One region of the Bacillus halotolerans genome, then DNA from elsewhere that is predicted to be linked to it. Evidence: predicted binding sites of a transcription regulator. Region 1 holds the regulator's gene; the other holds the start of a gene.
What was found. Region 1 encodes LexA, which represses DNA repair genes until DNA is damaged. Its sites were predicted from a motif close to CGAACATATGTTCG; they were not measured.

Region 1 (7,815 bases):
GTTTCATGAAGGCCGTAGCCATTCATAACGGTCATTCCCTTCTGAAGTAATATGGTTTATTTTGAACAAATTGCTTTTGTTTACACTGGTATTTTTTGCTGGTCGTTTGAAACTTTCTGGCTGCAATGCCCGTACACAAGGGGTGGGATGAGCTTCTGTTAAAATAATCAATTATTCACTGGTTTTTAATCATCTATCTTTAAATACTAAGGAGGAGACACAGTGGAGATCAAAGGGATCAATCACTTGTTATTTTCTGTTTCTGATTTACTGACTTCCATCGAGTTTTATCAAAATGTCTTTGATGCTAAACTGCTGGTTAAAGGAAAGAGCACTGCATATTTCGATTTAAACGGCATATGGCTGGCTCTCAACGAAGAGCGTGACATTCCCAGAAATGATATTAACGCTTCTTATACCCATATCGCTTTTACAATTGAGGAAAGCAAGTTTGAAGAAATGTCCGCAAAATTAAAAAACCTTCATGTTACTATTTTGTCTGGGAGAGAACGAGATGTACGTGATCGAAAATCAATTTATTACACTGATCCTGACGGCCATAAATTTGAATTCCATACAGGAACTCTTCAAGACAGACTTCAATATTATAAGCAAGCTAAAACCCACATGGATTTTAACGATTGAAAAAGCACGGGAAACAGAGTAACAGGGAATATACATATTTATCTTATGGGGTTAATATATGGTAAAGGAGGGGGATTGCAGTTGAGAAATAAAATATTGCTCATGACAGCTGTTTTGCTATGTGTTTTTGGAACCGGGACCATTCATGCAGCAACTTCACATTTTGAGCATAAAACCGACTTTATTCTAAATGACGGAACAAAAGCGCTTTATGTAGAAAACATTAGTGATGTACCGGCAATGGATTATTTTTTAGGATACCAATTTACGATATTAGGAGTGAACACTTGTTCAGTTAACATTAAGCTTCAGCGAATGGGACTTGCAGGGGATTATACTACGTTAAGCACAAAACAATTCACCGGTAATTGGTTTGACTTTAGCGCTCACGATAAGGTTTCCATTGAACCTTATCACCGGTATCGAATATTAGCTGAAGAACATTCAGAAAACTGTGCAAGTGTTCATGTAAAAGGCCGCTATGGTGTAGAATATTTTAATTTTGATTGATGCTCACATTTTTGAAAAGAAGTGAGCTTTTTTTGCGGAATAAATTAACTAAATAAACTATGTACTAAATATTCAGTATATTTCCTTTTGCCTCGCTCAATATAAAAGAGGAGAGTATAACTCATCTTTTCACGTCCGAAAATCGAAACATTTATAAGAAAAGAACGTCTAATTTTTTAAACAGCACTTTTTTTAAAAAAAGTTTCGTTAAGGAAAGAAAATTTCTTGACTTCAACAATTGAATGATGGATAATTATGGTGTAAACATGATGTTCTTTTTCCTCCTATTCAGGTTCGCACCTAAGCCAGGGCGAGCCTGCTTTTTTTTAAAACAAAACCCCCACTCCGCAAAGGAAGAGGGGGTTTATTCTTTGTAACTGATAGTTCAATAGTTTAATGGACAGTTCTGAACACACCAATTACTTTTCCTAATATGCTGACATTCTGCAGTATGATCGGAGCCATGGTTGGATTTTCAGGCTGTAAGCGAATGTGTGTATCCTCTTTATAGAAACGTTTTACCGTAGCTTCATCATCTTCTGTCATCGCCACTACGATTTCACCGTTATTCGCCGTGTTTTGCTGTTTTACAATAACATAGTCCTTATCAAGTATACCTGCGTCAATCATACTGTCACCCATGATCTCCAGCATAAACACATGCTCATCCGGAGGAACCATACGGTCAGGAAGCGGGAAGTATTCTTCAATGTTTTCAACCGCTGTAATAGGTGAGCCCGCCGTTACTTTTCCGATTACCGGTACATTAACGACTTGGCTTTTTGGAATCTCTACTTCTTCATCCAGAATTTCTATCGCTCTTGGTTTTGTCGGATCGCGTCTAATCAGCCCTTTTGTTTCCAAACGGGCCAAATGGCCGTGGACAGTAGAACTGGACGCAAGGCCGACAGCCTCTCCGATCTCTCTAACCGAAGGCGGATATCCTTTTGATTTAACCTCTGCTTTAATAAAACGGAGGATATCAAGTTGCCTTTTTGATAGCTTCGTCATTTTTTGCACCTCTAAACGTCGATTTTAAATAGATTATAGCATGATTTTCCTGACAGTACAAACATAGGTTCGAAAAAAACAATTGACAGAAACGTTTGTTCGTATATACTGAAATTATAAAAAAGCGAACAAACATTCTTGTCGGAGGTTGTTATCATGAATAAAGAATCTATTATTTTTGTCGGCCTGTTCACTGTGATTCTAAGCGTGGTTATCCTTCTGTTGTCATATACAAGCAGCGACCAGGAGCTTAATCAATATGTTAAAATAAAAGTTCAGTCTGGGGATACGCTCTGGTCGCTTGCTGATCAGGTGGATGACTCAAAAAAGATAAATAAAAGTGATTTTGTTGAATGGGTAGCTGAAAAAAATAATCTCCAGACGTCTGAGATTCAGCCGGGGGATGAATTGGTGATTCCATTAAAAAAGGAACACCCGGCTGCATACGAACTGGCTACTGTTAAATAGAGAGGAAAGGTAGAAGGTGAAAGCACTCATTTATGCCCGAGTAAGCACAAATAAAGAACAGCAAGAAACCTCATTAAAGCGGCAGGAGGAGGAGCTTACGGCCATTGCTGCCGAGAACGGCATGGAAGTCGTCAAAGTGATTTCTGAAAAAGCCAGCGGATATGAAATGGACCGGGATGGTGTATTTGATTTGCTTGATCATATCAAGAATTCAAATATTGATGTGATTTTAGTTCAGGATGAAACAAGACTCGGCCGGGGAAACGCGAAAATTGCACTTCTTCATTGTATTTACAGGGAAGGTGTGAAAGTATATACGACCGCTCACAGAGGTGAGCTGGAGTTATCAGAGGCTGACTCTATGGTGCTGGAAATCGTCAGCATTGTGGAGGAATACCAGCGGAAAATCCACAACATGAAAATTAAACGCGGAATGAAACGCGCAGTGAAAAATGGTTTTAAGCCACAAAAGAACCTGAAAAACCAGCATGAAAACAGCGGAAAAGAAAGAATAGAAGTTCCGATCTCGGAGATTGTCCGGTTGAGAGCGAATAAACTGACGTTTGCTGAAATCGCGGCTACGTTGAGAGGTTTTGGCTATGATGTGTCAAAGGCGACAGTCCATCGGCGTTTTCAGGAATACATAGAGAATGAGCAGACAGGCGAGTGAATCAGTTGTAAAACTCCTCTTGTTTTAGTAGTATATAGACAAAATGCAATAAAGGAGTTTATCATGATTTCAAACGAAAAAATTGCCAGAATCAATGAACTTGCCGCAAAAGCTAAAGCTGGCGTTATTACAGAAGAAGAAAAAGCTGAACAGCAAAAGCTCCGTCAAGAGTACCTAAAAGGATTTCGTTCTTCTATGAAAAACACATTAAAAAGTGTAAAAATCATTGATCCTGAAGGCAATGACGTAACACCTGAAAAGTTAAAAAGAGAAAAAAATAATAACAGACTTCACTAATATAAGAGGAATACGGCAATATCGTATTCCTCTTTTGTATATACTACAAACAACAGCGCTTTCTTCAAGCGACAAAATTCATCAAGTTTCTCTCAAATTTAAGCTGAAACAGTTGAGAAAAAGTCGTCAGACATTTATGATGAAAGGGTACAACATATAAGGAAGGGGATTTTTATGGATACAATTGAAAAGAAATCAGTTGCTACCATTCGCACACTATCAATAGACGCTATTGAAAAAGCAAACTCTGGTCACCCTGGTATGCCTATGGGGGCAGCGCCAATGGCATATACGCTATGGACAAAATTTATGAATGTAAATCCGGCAAACCCTGGGTGGTTTAACCGCGACCGTTTTGTTTTATCTGCGGGACACGGATCAGCACTTTTATACAGCATGCTTCATTTAAGCGGGTATGATCTTAGCATTGAAGATCTTAAGGGATTCCGCCAGTGGGGCAGCAAAACACCGGGGCATCCGGAATTCGGACATACAGCCGGTGTTGATGCAACAACAGGGCCGCTTGGACAAGGAATCGCAATGGCGGTCGGAATGGCTATCGCAGAACGCCATTTAGCCGAAACTTACAACCGCGATTCATTCAATGTAGTCGATCACTATACATACAGCATTTGCGGTGACGGCGATTTAATGGAAGGTATTTCTTCTGAAGCCGCTTCACTTGCAGGCCATCTTCAGCTTGGCCGTCTGATCGTATTATACGATTCTAATGACATCTCCTTGGACGGAGATCTGGATCGTTCATTCTCTGAAAACGTGAAACAGCGTTTCGAGGCGATGAATTGGGAAGTTCTTTACGTTGAAGATGGAAACAATATTGAAGAATTATCTGCGGCAATTGAAAAAGCACGCCAAAACGACAAGAAACCTACATTGATTGAAGTAAAAACGACAATCGGTTTCGGTTCTCCTAACCGTGCCGGCACTTCCGGTGTTCACGGTGCTCCGCTTGGCAAAGAAGAAAGTAAATTAACAAAAGAAGCTTATGCATGGACGTATGAAGAAGATTTCTACGTTCCGTCAGAAGTATATGAGCATTTCGCAAAAACAGTAAAAGAATCCGGCGAGAAAAAGGAACAGGAATGGAATGACCAATTCGCTAAATATAAAGAAATTTATCCGGAACTCGCTGAACAGCTTGAGCTGGCTATCAAAGGAGAACTTCCGAAAGACTGGGATCAAGAGGTGCCTGTTTATGAAAAAGGAAGCAGTCTGGCATCCCGTGCCTCTTCAGGTGAAGTTCTGAACGGCCTTGCGAATAAAATTCCGTTCTTTGTCGGCGGTTCTGCAGACTTAGCAGGATCAAACAAAACGACGATTAAAAATTCCGGTGATTATACAGCGCTTGATTACTCAGGAAAAAATTTCTGGTTTGGTGTTCGCGAATTTGCTATGGGTGCAGCCTTAAATGGTATGGCGCTTCACGGCGGACTTCGTGTATTCGGCGGAACATTCTTTGTCTTCTCTGATTACTTGCGTCCGGCCATTCGCCTTGCAGCATTAATGGGTCTTCCTGTGACATATGTCTTTACTCACGACAGTATCGCGGTCGGTGAAGATGGACCGACTCACGAGCCGGTTGAGCAGCTTGCTTCATTACGGGCAATGCCTAACCTTTCTTTAATCCGCCCTGCAGACGGTAATGAGACAGCAGCGGCTTGGAAGCTTGCGGTGCAGAGCACAAATCACCCAACAGCGCTTGTATTGACACGTCAAAACCTTCCTACAATCGACCAAACAGCTGAAGAGGCATTGGCTGGTGTAGAAAAAGGTGCATATGTTGTTTCTAAGTCTAAAAACGAAACACCTGACGCTCTTCTCATCGCTACGGGCTCAGAGGTTGGCCTCGCAATCGAGGCACAGGCAGAATTGGCAAAAGAAAATATTGATGTTTCTGTCGTCAGCATGCCTTCAGTAGATCGTTTTGAGAAACAATCGGATGAATACAAAAACTCCGTGCTTCCGTCAGATGTGAGAAAACGTCTTGCGATTGAAATGGGCTCATCATTTGGCTGGGGCAAATACACAGGGCTTGAAGGAGACGTGCTCGGTATTGACAAATTCGGCGCCTCCGCTCCTGGCGAAACCATTATCAATGAATACGGCTTCTCAGTTGCAAACGTTGTGGATCGAGTCAAAGCATTAATCAATAAATAAGTTTTTCAAAGGGGATGAGTCAAATCATCCTCTTTTTCTTGTTTATCCGACAAAAATAGTATTGGCTGTTTAACAGTAATAGACAATTCTTTCTTCTCTTCTTTTGTATAATAGAATGCAAATGAAATGCTGCTGGAAAAGGGGATGAGAAGATGGAACGTCACTACTATACGTACCTGATCAAAGAGGAATTTGCCAATCACTATTTCGGGCGGGAATCGGTTATGTTTGATCTGTTTCAAGACTATCATTGGACAAGCCTGACGAGGCAGCAGTATGAAATGACAGAGAAACAAATTCAATATATTACGAAACCCATTCCGATTTTACATATGCATCAGCGGTTAAAAATGAATTTGAACAATACAAACTATACACAGCTGGATTATATTTATAGATTATCTCTCCCAAAAGCAAAGGGACAAGCGTCTTTTATGATGAAAGAACACATGATTGAAATTGTTGCTAACGGAGATTACGAGGCGGAAACGATATTTTTTGAAGTTCTTCGCAAAGTAAGCCCTTGCTTTCTTGCAATGGATTTCAATACGAAGCGGTATGGGTGGTTAAATCCGGTGAAAGAAAGAAATTTTGTCTAAAACCGAAGAAAAAGAGATGTAAATGTTGTATAATAGCTTTTGGTTTAGTACACTTTAAACTAGACAACATGAAGGAGGAAATAAAATGACTTTATGGGTTGGCATCCTAGTGGGCGTTGTTGCACTGCTCATAGGTGTTGCACTCGGGTTTTTTATTGCTCGTAAATATATGATGAGCTACCTTAAAAAGAATCCGCCTATTAATGAACAAATGTTACGCATGATGATGATGCAAATGGGAATGAAACCTTCTCAAAAGAAAATCAATCAAATGATGAAAGCCATGAATAATCAAACGAAATAATACGTAAAGATTATGATATAGAGAAACATGGTTATAAAATAAAAAACCCTTTATCGGGTTTTTTATTTTGCAATCATTCATCACCCGCTACTGCTCGAAGGCGCTGCTTTTGATATTGTATGAGAAGATGGTCAAGCTCCTGACTGAGTTCTATCGTAATATGAGATGTCATTCCGTTCGCCATGACAATTTGCAGCAGCTCTGCTCTTTTTTTTTCAATTTCATTTAATAGATGCTCTCTAATCACAGGGATGTATCCTTTCATACATTAGATCTTCAAAAGTGAATGTTTATATTATATCCATATTTATACTAATTTTCAAATGAGAAGGAGTACAATGTCTCAATGTCAAATTAAATTATATAAGTTTTTTTTGAAAATAGAAATCCTTCGAGTGAAAGTGTTAAAAAAATGAAATGATTTTGTCATAACTTGAAGGAATGTCAAATCATGAAGGGATGATGACATGGGAGATGTGAATTATTTTCTGACATTCGGCGCGGGATTTTTATCATTTATTTCGCCTTGCTGCCTGCCGCTTTATCCGGCTTTCCTGTCATATATTACAGGAGTCAGCATGGATGATGTGAAAACAGAGAAACTATTGCTGCAAAAAAGAAGCTTGGCCCATACGCTGTTTTTTTTGCTGGGGTTTTCAGTGATTTTTATAGCTTTAGGATATGGAACATCTTTTATTGGAACCCTGTTTAGGGATTATCATGATGCCATTCGGCAAGTTGGCGCTTTGCTTATTATTTTGTTTGGTTTTATTACGCTTGGCGTGTTTCGGCCTGAGGTTATCATGAAAGAACGCAGAGTCCATTTTAAGCATAGGCCAGGCGGTTTTTTCGGTTCCGTTTTAATCGGTATGGCTTTTGCGGCCGGATGGACGCCTTGCACCGGTCCCATTTTGGGGGCTGTTATCACATTAGCAGGTACGAATCCTGGCTCAGCGATACCGTATATGATGCTATATGTTCTCGGATTTGCCGTTCCGTTTGTATTATTGTCGTTCTTCATCACGAAACTGAAGTGGATCAGGAAGAATCAGCTTTTGATCATGAAAGCGGGCGGTGTACTTATGATTGTTATTGGGGTCTTGCTATTTTTTGACTGGATGAACTTGATCATT
Region 2 (7,815 bases), 740 kb from region 1:
TGTCGCCAGTGTGCCGACCGGCATAAAAACAGGCGTTTCAAAGGAGCCGTGGGGAGTATGCACTCTGCCCAGGCGCGCCCCTGTTTGTTTGCATTCTTTTATAAATTCATAGCGTATTGGTTGTTCAGCCACTTTTTATGAGGCCTCCTGTTCTCAATTTATATAATCAGCATTGCGTCGCCGAAGCTGAAGAAACGGTATTCTTCTTCAACCGCATGGTTATACGCACGCAGAACGTTTTCTCTGCCTGCAAGCGCACTGACCAGCATAATCAATGATGATTTCGGCAAGTGAAAGTTTGTAATCATTCCGTCAATGGCTTTGAATTCATAGCCCGGATAAATAAAAATAGATGTCCATCCGCTTGATGCTTTAAATCGCCCATCATGTTCACCGGCAATCGTTTCAAGCGTGCGGGTTGAGGTCGTGCCGACAGAAATAATCCGTCCGCCCTTTTCCCTTACGCTGTTTAAAGCCGCGGCCGTTTCTTCTGACATTTGATAGAACTCTGCATGCATATTATGCTCTTCCACTTCATCGGCACTGACCGGACGAAACGTTCCGAGACCGACATGCAGTGTGATGAACTCAATCTGAACGCCTTTGTCCTTCAGCTGCTGTAAAATGTCTTCCGTGAAATGAAGTCCGGCTGTAGGCGCAGCGGCAGATCCGATTTCTTTTGAAAACACCGTTTGGTAACGCTCTCTGTCATCAAGCTGTTCCTTAATATATGGCGGAAGCGGCATTTCTCCGAGTGATTCCAGCACCTCGTAAAAAATACCGTCATATTGGAACTCAACTTTTCTGCCGCCATGCTCCAGCTCTTCCGTGCAGACAGCTTTTAATCTGCCGTCTCCAAATGTTACAACGGTTCCTTTTTTTACCCGTTTTGCCGGTTTGACGAGCGTTTCCCACCTGTCACCGGCTTCCTGTTTCAGCAAAAGCAGTTCTACTTTTGCCCCCGTATCCTCTTTTGTTCCGAATAACCGGGCAGGCAAAACGCGGGTATTGTTCAGCACGAGACAATCCCCTTCTTTAAAGAAACTGATGATCTGTTTAAACGAGCTGTCTGTCAGCTCTCCTGTATGTTTATCAAGCACCATCAGCCTTGAAGCGTCGCGCTGTACCAATGGCACCTGTGCAATTAAACGTTCCGGAAGTTCAAAATCAAATAAATCAACTTTCATAATTTCACCTTTATTCTAGTCTTTTGTTATTTCATTCTGCCGAAAAGATTAAGCAAGATTGATAATACCACACTTATGATAATACAAGTGACAACCGGGAAGAAAAACGTCACATTTCCTTTTTTTACAAAAATATCTCCCGGCATCTTGCCGACAAAATGCAAAACCGCTCCGATAATTAGCAAAACAGCACCAAGAATCATAATGATCTTAGGAAATTCAGTCATATCGGGGAGCCTCCATTTGAAAATGATGATAAACGGCCGGTGTGACGATCCTTCCCCGCGGCGTTCTCTGGATAAAACCGATTTGCAGAAGATACGGTTCGTACACATCTTCAATCGTATGCGGTTCTTCGCCGATCGTGGCTGAAATCGTATCAAGCCCCACCGGACCGCCGTTAAATTTTTCGATCATTCCCATCAGCAGCTTGTGATCAATGTGATCCAAGCCAAGACGGTCGACTTGAAGCCGCTCCAAAGCGTCCTGAGAAATCTCTTCTGTAATCCGGCTGTCGCCTAACACCTGTGCAAAATCCCGGACCCTTCTCAGCAGGCGGTTGGCCACCCGCGGCGTTCCTCTTGATCTTCTGGCAATCTCAAGCGCTGACGGCTGATCAATTTCAACCTCAAACACATCAGCCGTTCTCGTAACAATATCAGCAAGCTCTTCTTGTGTATAATACTCAAGCCGCGACATGACGCCGAATCGATCTCTTAACGGCGCCGTCAAAAGCCCTACTCTTGTCGTGGCGCCGACCAGTGTAAAAGGCGGAAGATCAAGACGGACTGAACGGGCAGAAGGCCCTTTTCCAATGACAATATCAAGACAAAAATCTTCCATTGCCGGATAAAGCACCTCTTCAATCGATCTGTGCAGCCTATGTATCTCATCGATAAATAATACATCCCCCGGCTCGAGCGCCGTTAAGATCGCAGCCAAATCACCCGGCCTTTCAATCGCAGGTCCCGAAGTCGTCCGCAACTCCACTCCCATTTCGTTGGCAACGATGGAAGCAAGCGTCGTTTTTCCAAGCCCTGGCGGACCGTATAAAAGAACATGATCAAGCGTTTCCTGTCTCATTTTTGCGGCATCTATAAAAACACGCAAATTCTCTTTTACCTTATGCTGCCCGATGTATTGAACCAGGCGCTGAGGCCTCAGGCTTTGCTCTATCACTGATTCATGGTTGTCTGCTTCACTTGAGACGAGCCGTTCATCCATGAACATCACCTTACTTCAATAGTTTTTGTAATGCTTTTTTTACGTACTGGTCTGTTGTCAGACCAATATCCTCTTTTAAGTGAGGAAGTACCTTTTTGATTTCTTTTTCGGCATAACCAAGTACCCTGAGGGCCTCGAGTGCTTCTTCAAGCGCCGTTTCTGCCGTTTGTTTTTCAAGTCTTTCTTCATGATTGAACAGATTTTCAATCATTTCAGGCACGACGTCAGCCAGCTTTCCTTTTAAATCAAGGATAATCTGGCGGGCAGTTTTTTTGCCGACACCCGGAAACTTGACTAAAAAGGCTTCATCTTCATTTTCAATTGCTTGAATGACCGCTCCCGGGTCACCTGATCCCAAAATGGCGAGTGCCCCTTTTGGACCGATTCCGGTCACATTTAACAGCTTTGTAAAGAGCGCTTTTTCCTCCCTTGTTGAAAAGCCGTATAGTAAAAACGCATCTTCTCTTACATGATGGTACGTAAAAATGGTTTCTTGACTTCTCTCCTTATATATAAACGGATTTGGCGTAAAAATCTGATAGCCGATGCCGCCGTTTTCTATCACAATATATTGGGGAGATACATAATCAATCGTCCCTTTAACAAATTCGATCACGAAAATTCACCTCTTTGACTGTTCTTCATTGTACCATAAAAACAGCCAAAGGCTTAAAGAAAAGTTAACATATGTTCGCTTCTCATTCATTGTTCCACGAAAAAAAAGACATGAGCACATGTCTTCAATCAGCAGTGGTCACCCGCTGTACGTCTTGATATGTTCTATGACATCTTCAAACTCCGCTTTCGTCCGAAACGGAATGCCTTTTTCGAGATTTTTTTGCATATGGCTCTCCAGTCTTTCTAAGTCAATTTGAAAAAAAGATTGAATCGGTTCAGAATCCGACTCCGGCCGTCCATGAAAGGTGGAAATTACTCCGCTGTCAGAAACGCCGATATAACCATTCACCTTGCTGAGCGGAGAAATATCGTCCACCTGCTTCCGAAATAGAACGTACCCATTTTTATGTTCGACAAGCGTCCATCCCGCATAATCCGCCCAAAAGTCATCCATGGACAGCACCTTTTCACGCTTATGCTCGATGCTGACCTCTCCATCCAAATACACTTTTTCAAGCTGCACATGCACTTGCAGCGGTTCATAGTGCTCCACTTCCGCCCCTGACGCGCGGGGAGCACCCATTAGAAAAGCTGCGGCTGAGCATAAAATCCCCAGCAACAGATACGCAGTGCTAAATCGTTTCACCCTTTACACCTCTTTGCACACGTTTATGACTAGTCTGACCAAAGAGGCTACTGCTTAACCGTTTCCTCAAAATTTGTTTGCACATTTTTCCTGACAAGCCGTTCCTCTGGATACATATCGGCGTGCCGTTCTGAAATCGTCAGAAATTGTGTCAGGAAAGCACTGAGAAAATATAATGCCGCAAAAATCCATATCACGCCGCCTGCGCCGAGCGGGCCGATAAAAAGGCTCACGATGCCGGGAGCAATAAAAGCGCACAGACCCGATCCCAGATTTAACACAGACATGGCAGCACCTTTGTTATCAGGCGCAAGCGTCGGCAAAAGCGCGCTTAATGGAACATATCCGGCCAGTGCCGCACCGTAGCAGCAGGCAATGATCATCAGCACCCAGTACTGATGCCCGATCAATTGCGGCGTGTAATAGAGCGCCAGTGTAAAAATGCCGCTGCCGACTCCGCCAAACCACATGACAGTATTGCGCCAGCCCAGTTTATCTCCGACCGCGCCGAAAATGATGTTAAATATAATGTTGACAAAAAACAGCGTCCCCCAAATTTGCAGCCATTCTGAAACAGAATAGCCGTAACGCGCCAAATAGGTCGGAAGAAATATCGCAAATCCGAATTGTCCGATAGCATTTATTGTCTTGACTACGCCGCCGATGCCGACTTTAGGATTTTCAAACATAATTGTAAACGCCTTCGACAGCTCTTTCCATTTCGGCTGATCTTGTTTTTGTACAGGCATAAATTTATCTTTATTAAAAAACAGTGCGAGAACTCCGCCTGCTGCCACAAATAGTAAAGCGCTCCAAAGCGTATTGATTTCTCCAATCGCCGGAACCGCATAGCTCGAATAAAACGGTCCAAGCACGTTCAGGCCGCACGTAAACATAAACCAAAACCAGCCGACGGCTTTACCAAGGATTTGCTGAGAGGTGCTGTATGATACCCATACAAGAAACGAGTATGCAAACAGCGGGTATCCCAAGCCCCTGAGCGCGTAGCTGCCCAAGAGAGCCGGATAGTACATATGAGGAATCGCCCAGCCGATAAAAGCAACCGAACCGAGGATAAAAGCAAGTAAACCGACCGTCATCGTCTTTCTTGGCCCCCAAGTCTGGACAAAGGTTCCTGATAGCCAAGCCGAAATCGTGACAGCAATGCCATACACCGTAAACAGCGAAGCAGATTGCTGCATACTGAGACCGTGATCAACAAGAAAAGGAGACAGCCATCCTTGCTCAAGTCCGTCTCCAACCATAAAGATGACCACACCAATATAACCCCAAATCATGTGAGAAGGAATACCGATTTTGTTTAAAGCATTTCCTTTAGCATGTGCTGTATTCATGATTTCCACCGCCTACTTTTTATAAAGTATCAATGGAATGTATATACCCAAGCTTGCTGTATTGTAATCCCTTTATCTGAATATTAAAAAACAATTTTTTCAGTATGTTCAATGCTGACAGGCATGCCTAAAGCGAGCGACTGCTGAGCCGCCCTTGCTATTCGTTCCGCCTGAAAGCCGTCCTCGCCGGTGCAGGCAGTCTCCCGATTGGTTTTGATCGCATCTGCAAACTGAAGAATCTCTTCTGTGTAGGCTTCCTTATAGCGTTCAAGAAAAAAGAAATGCGGTTTATCCTTCATGACAAAGTCAGCCGTTGACACTTCTACCGTCGTCGGCCTGCTGTTATCCGCTGCTGCCGAGCCTTTCGTGCCGAAAACCTCGACCCGCTGGTCATATCCGTACACAGCTTGACGGCTGTTGTCTATCACACCCATGGCACCGTTTGCAAATGTCAAGGTAATGACAGCCGTATCAATGTCCCCCAGCTCTGCAAAGGACGGATTCACCAAAGCCGCTCCTTTTGCATACAATTCCGTCACTTCACTTCCCATGATGTATCTCGCCATATCAAAATCGTGAATCGACATATCGATAAATAAGCCGCCTGATGTGCGGACATAATCAACATTCGGGGGTTCAGGGTCCCGTGACGTAATTTTTAATAAATGAGGCGGGCCGATTTCACCATTTGAGACAATGGTTTTGATTTTCTTAAAATGAGGGTCGAAACGGCGGTTAAATCCGACTTGCAGCTTAACCCCATGTTTCCGCACGGCCGCAAGTGCCTCCTTCGTTTCATCAGGAGAAAAACTGATTGGTTTTTCACAAAAAATATGTTTTTTCGCCTCAGCTGCTTCTCTGATGATTTGCGCATGTGTGTTTGTTGGCGAACAGATAAAAACAGCGTCAATATCAGGATCAAGCAATAAATCTCTATAGTCAGCGGTTATGTATTCAATGTGGTGACTGGCGGCCCAATCCTGTAAACAGCTTGCAGAAATATCAGAAACCGCTTTTATTTTCATATGAGGAATCCGATGTATATTTTGAACATGAAGTTTGCCGATGCGCCCTGCACCGATAATTCCTGTCACCATCTGTTTCGTCATAGCGTGTTCCCCCTTGATAGTTTACGAAAGCGCTTTATTTCAAATTAATAGTATCCCATTTGTAAGCGCTTTTCAAGGAGTGGAATCAACGTTTTCATGTCTCTTTTATCACAATCAAAGCTTATAGGTAGCCTTCTTTCCCAAGACCAGATACACTATATTTAGGCTCTTTTTCCTGAACAGTTTTGGATTTTCCTATAAACAACTGCATAAAATAGAGCAAAGAAGGTGAATGAAATGCTGACAAAAGCAGAGGCACTGGCCCATTCAGTCATATACCGCCAAAACAGCAGATTTGATAAAGTCAAAGAGAAACCCGAGGAATTAACATTGATCGGCAAGGGACGAAGCGCCTATGTGTTTGCCATAACAGAAGGTGACCGGAAAATGGCGCTGAAGGTATTTTTTCCGGAGTATCAAGCGACAGCCGTCAAAGAAGCAGCGATTTATGAAAAATTAGCCGGATCCGCATTCTACCCTGACATTTATGAAACTGGTGATTCATTTATTTTAATGGAATATATTAAAGGCGATACCTTTTACAACTGCCTGAAAAAAGGCATCGCGATCAGCGACGATATGATTCAGCAGGTAGAGGACGCACTTTCTGACGCCCGTGCAGCCGGCCTCAACCCGTCAGACATTCATTTGCGCAATCTGATTCTGACAGAATCCGGAGCAGTGCGGGTCATTGATGTTGCGAGATTTGAACAGACGAAAACGTGCACGCAGTGGGACGATTTAAAAACGGCGTATCATACGCTTTATAAAAAGCCGATTTTCCCGAAAAAAATCCCGGGCTTTTGGCTTGAGGTTATTGCTTTTTTATATAAAAAAGTTTGGTTTCAGAAGCACTTTGCACAACGGAAAAGAAAATATTTTTCATAGAAAAGGCAGCCGCATAAGCGGCTGCCTTTATCATTTTATTTTTACTTTCTGACAGCAGAAATTAAATTCATTTGTTCAGGCGACAGCTTGATGCGATATCCTCTCACACTCAAATAAACCGCGTCTGAGTTCTTTTCGCTGGAATGACAATATGTGTTTTCCATTTCTGTCTCCTCCACCCTTTATCTATTTTCTTTTATCATACCTGCACTTTATTGAGGAAATTTTAAAGAAATGTAAAGATCGTATAAAATCCGTGATGTGGTAAAAGAGAGAAAAAGGGAGATAGTCACATCAAAACACGCAGTAAAGTCCTTCTTATAATATTCTCATGTCTTCTGTTCTTCGGCGGTGCCGTCTATTGGATGTTTTTTTCACTGAAAAACGTTCCGAAAGGCAGCCTCGTACAATCAGTGGAATCGCCTGACGGAAGCTATACGCTAAACACTTATATATCCAAAAATACCTTAAGCTCAGATGCCGCCAGGGGCGAACTCGTGAATGAAAAAACACTTGTCAAAAAAACAATCTATTGGAATTATCCTGACAGCAGACTATCTGTTAAATGGTTGAACAACAATACAGTAAAAATCGGCAGCCAGACTTTACATCTCGATATCGATGAAACTTATGATTGGCGAAAGGATGATCATTGGATTCGTGAGGAACCGCCGCAAGCATCAGTGAGGTGAGATAATGAAAGATCCTTATCGTTTGCCTTTTATATACACAATGAGCTTGGCTATTTATTTCTCAAAGACTGTTTCATAATTGGTGTCCACATGCCT

Region 2: ruvA (Holliday junction branch migration protein RuvA) is a predicted target of LexA. The motif match lies at 3,092-3,105, and genes of this name have one in related genera.

What each region holds. Positions count from the first base shown of each region.
Region 1 is NZ_CP029364.1:46,488-54,302, reverse strand. Features, by position in the region: gene DIC78_RS00280 (DUF892 family protein) at 1-26, opposite strand, end outside; gene fosM (FosM family fosfomycin resistance protein) at 223-645, shown strand; gene DIC78_RS00270 (hypothetical protein) at 727-1,155, shown strand; gene lexA (transcriptional repressor LexA) at 1,549-2,166, opposite strand; gene yneA (cell division suppressor protein YneA) at 2,323-2,634, shown strand; gene DIC78_RS00250 (YneB family resolvase-like protein) at 2,651-3,304, shown strand; gene DIC78_RS00245 (DUF896 domain-containing protein) at 3,368-3,601, shown strand; gene tkt (transketolase) at 3,776-5,779, shown strand; gene sirA (sporulation inhibitor of replication protein SirA) at 5,932-6,378, shown strand; gene DIC78_RS00230 (YneF family protein) at 6,464-6,682, shown strand; gene ynzD (aspartyl-phosphate phosphatase YnzD) at 6,756-6,929, opposite strand; gene DIC78_RS00220 (cytochrome c biogenesis protein CcdA) at 7,150-7,815, shown strand, end outside.
Region 2 is NZ_CP029364.1:3,455,980-3,463,794, reverse strand. Features, by position in the region: gene tgt (tRNA guanosine(34) transglycosylase Tgt) at 1-132, opposite strand, end outside; gene queA (tRNA preQ1(34) S-adenosylmethionine ribosyltransferase-isomerase QueA) at 159-1,187, opposite strand; gene DIC78_RS17750 (DUF2905 domain-containing protein) at 1,214-1,414, opposite strand; gene ruvB (Holliday junction branch migration DNA helicase RuvB) at 1,407-2,411, opposite strand; gene ruvA (Holliday junction branch migration protein RuvA) at 2,422-3,027, opposite strand; gene DIC78_RS17735 (sporulation cell-cell signaling protein BofC) at 3,166-3,675, opposite strand; gene DIC78_RS17730 (MFS transporter) at 3,723-5,030, opposite strand; gene iolG (inositol 2-dehydrogenase) at 5,114-6,139, opposite strand; gene DIC78_RS17720 (phosphotransferase) at 6,377-7,027, shown strand; gene DIC78_RS17715 (hypothetical protein) at 7,069-7,191, opposite strand; gene DIC78_RS17710 (DUF5412 family protein) at 7,366-7,719, shown strand.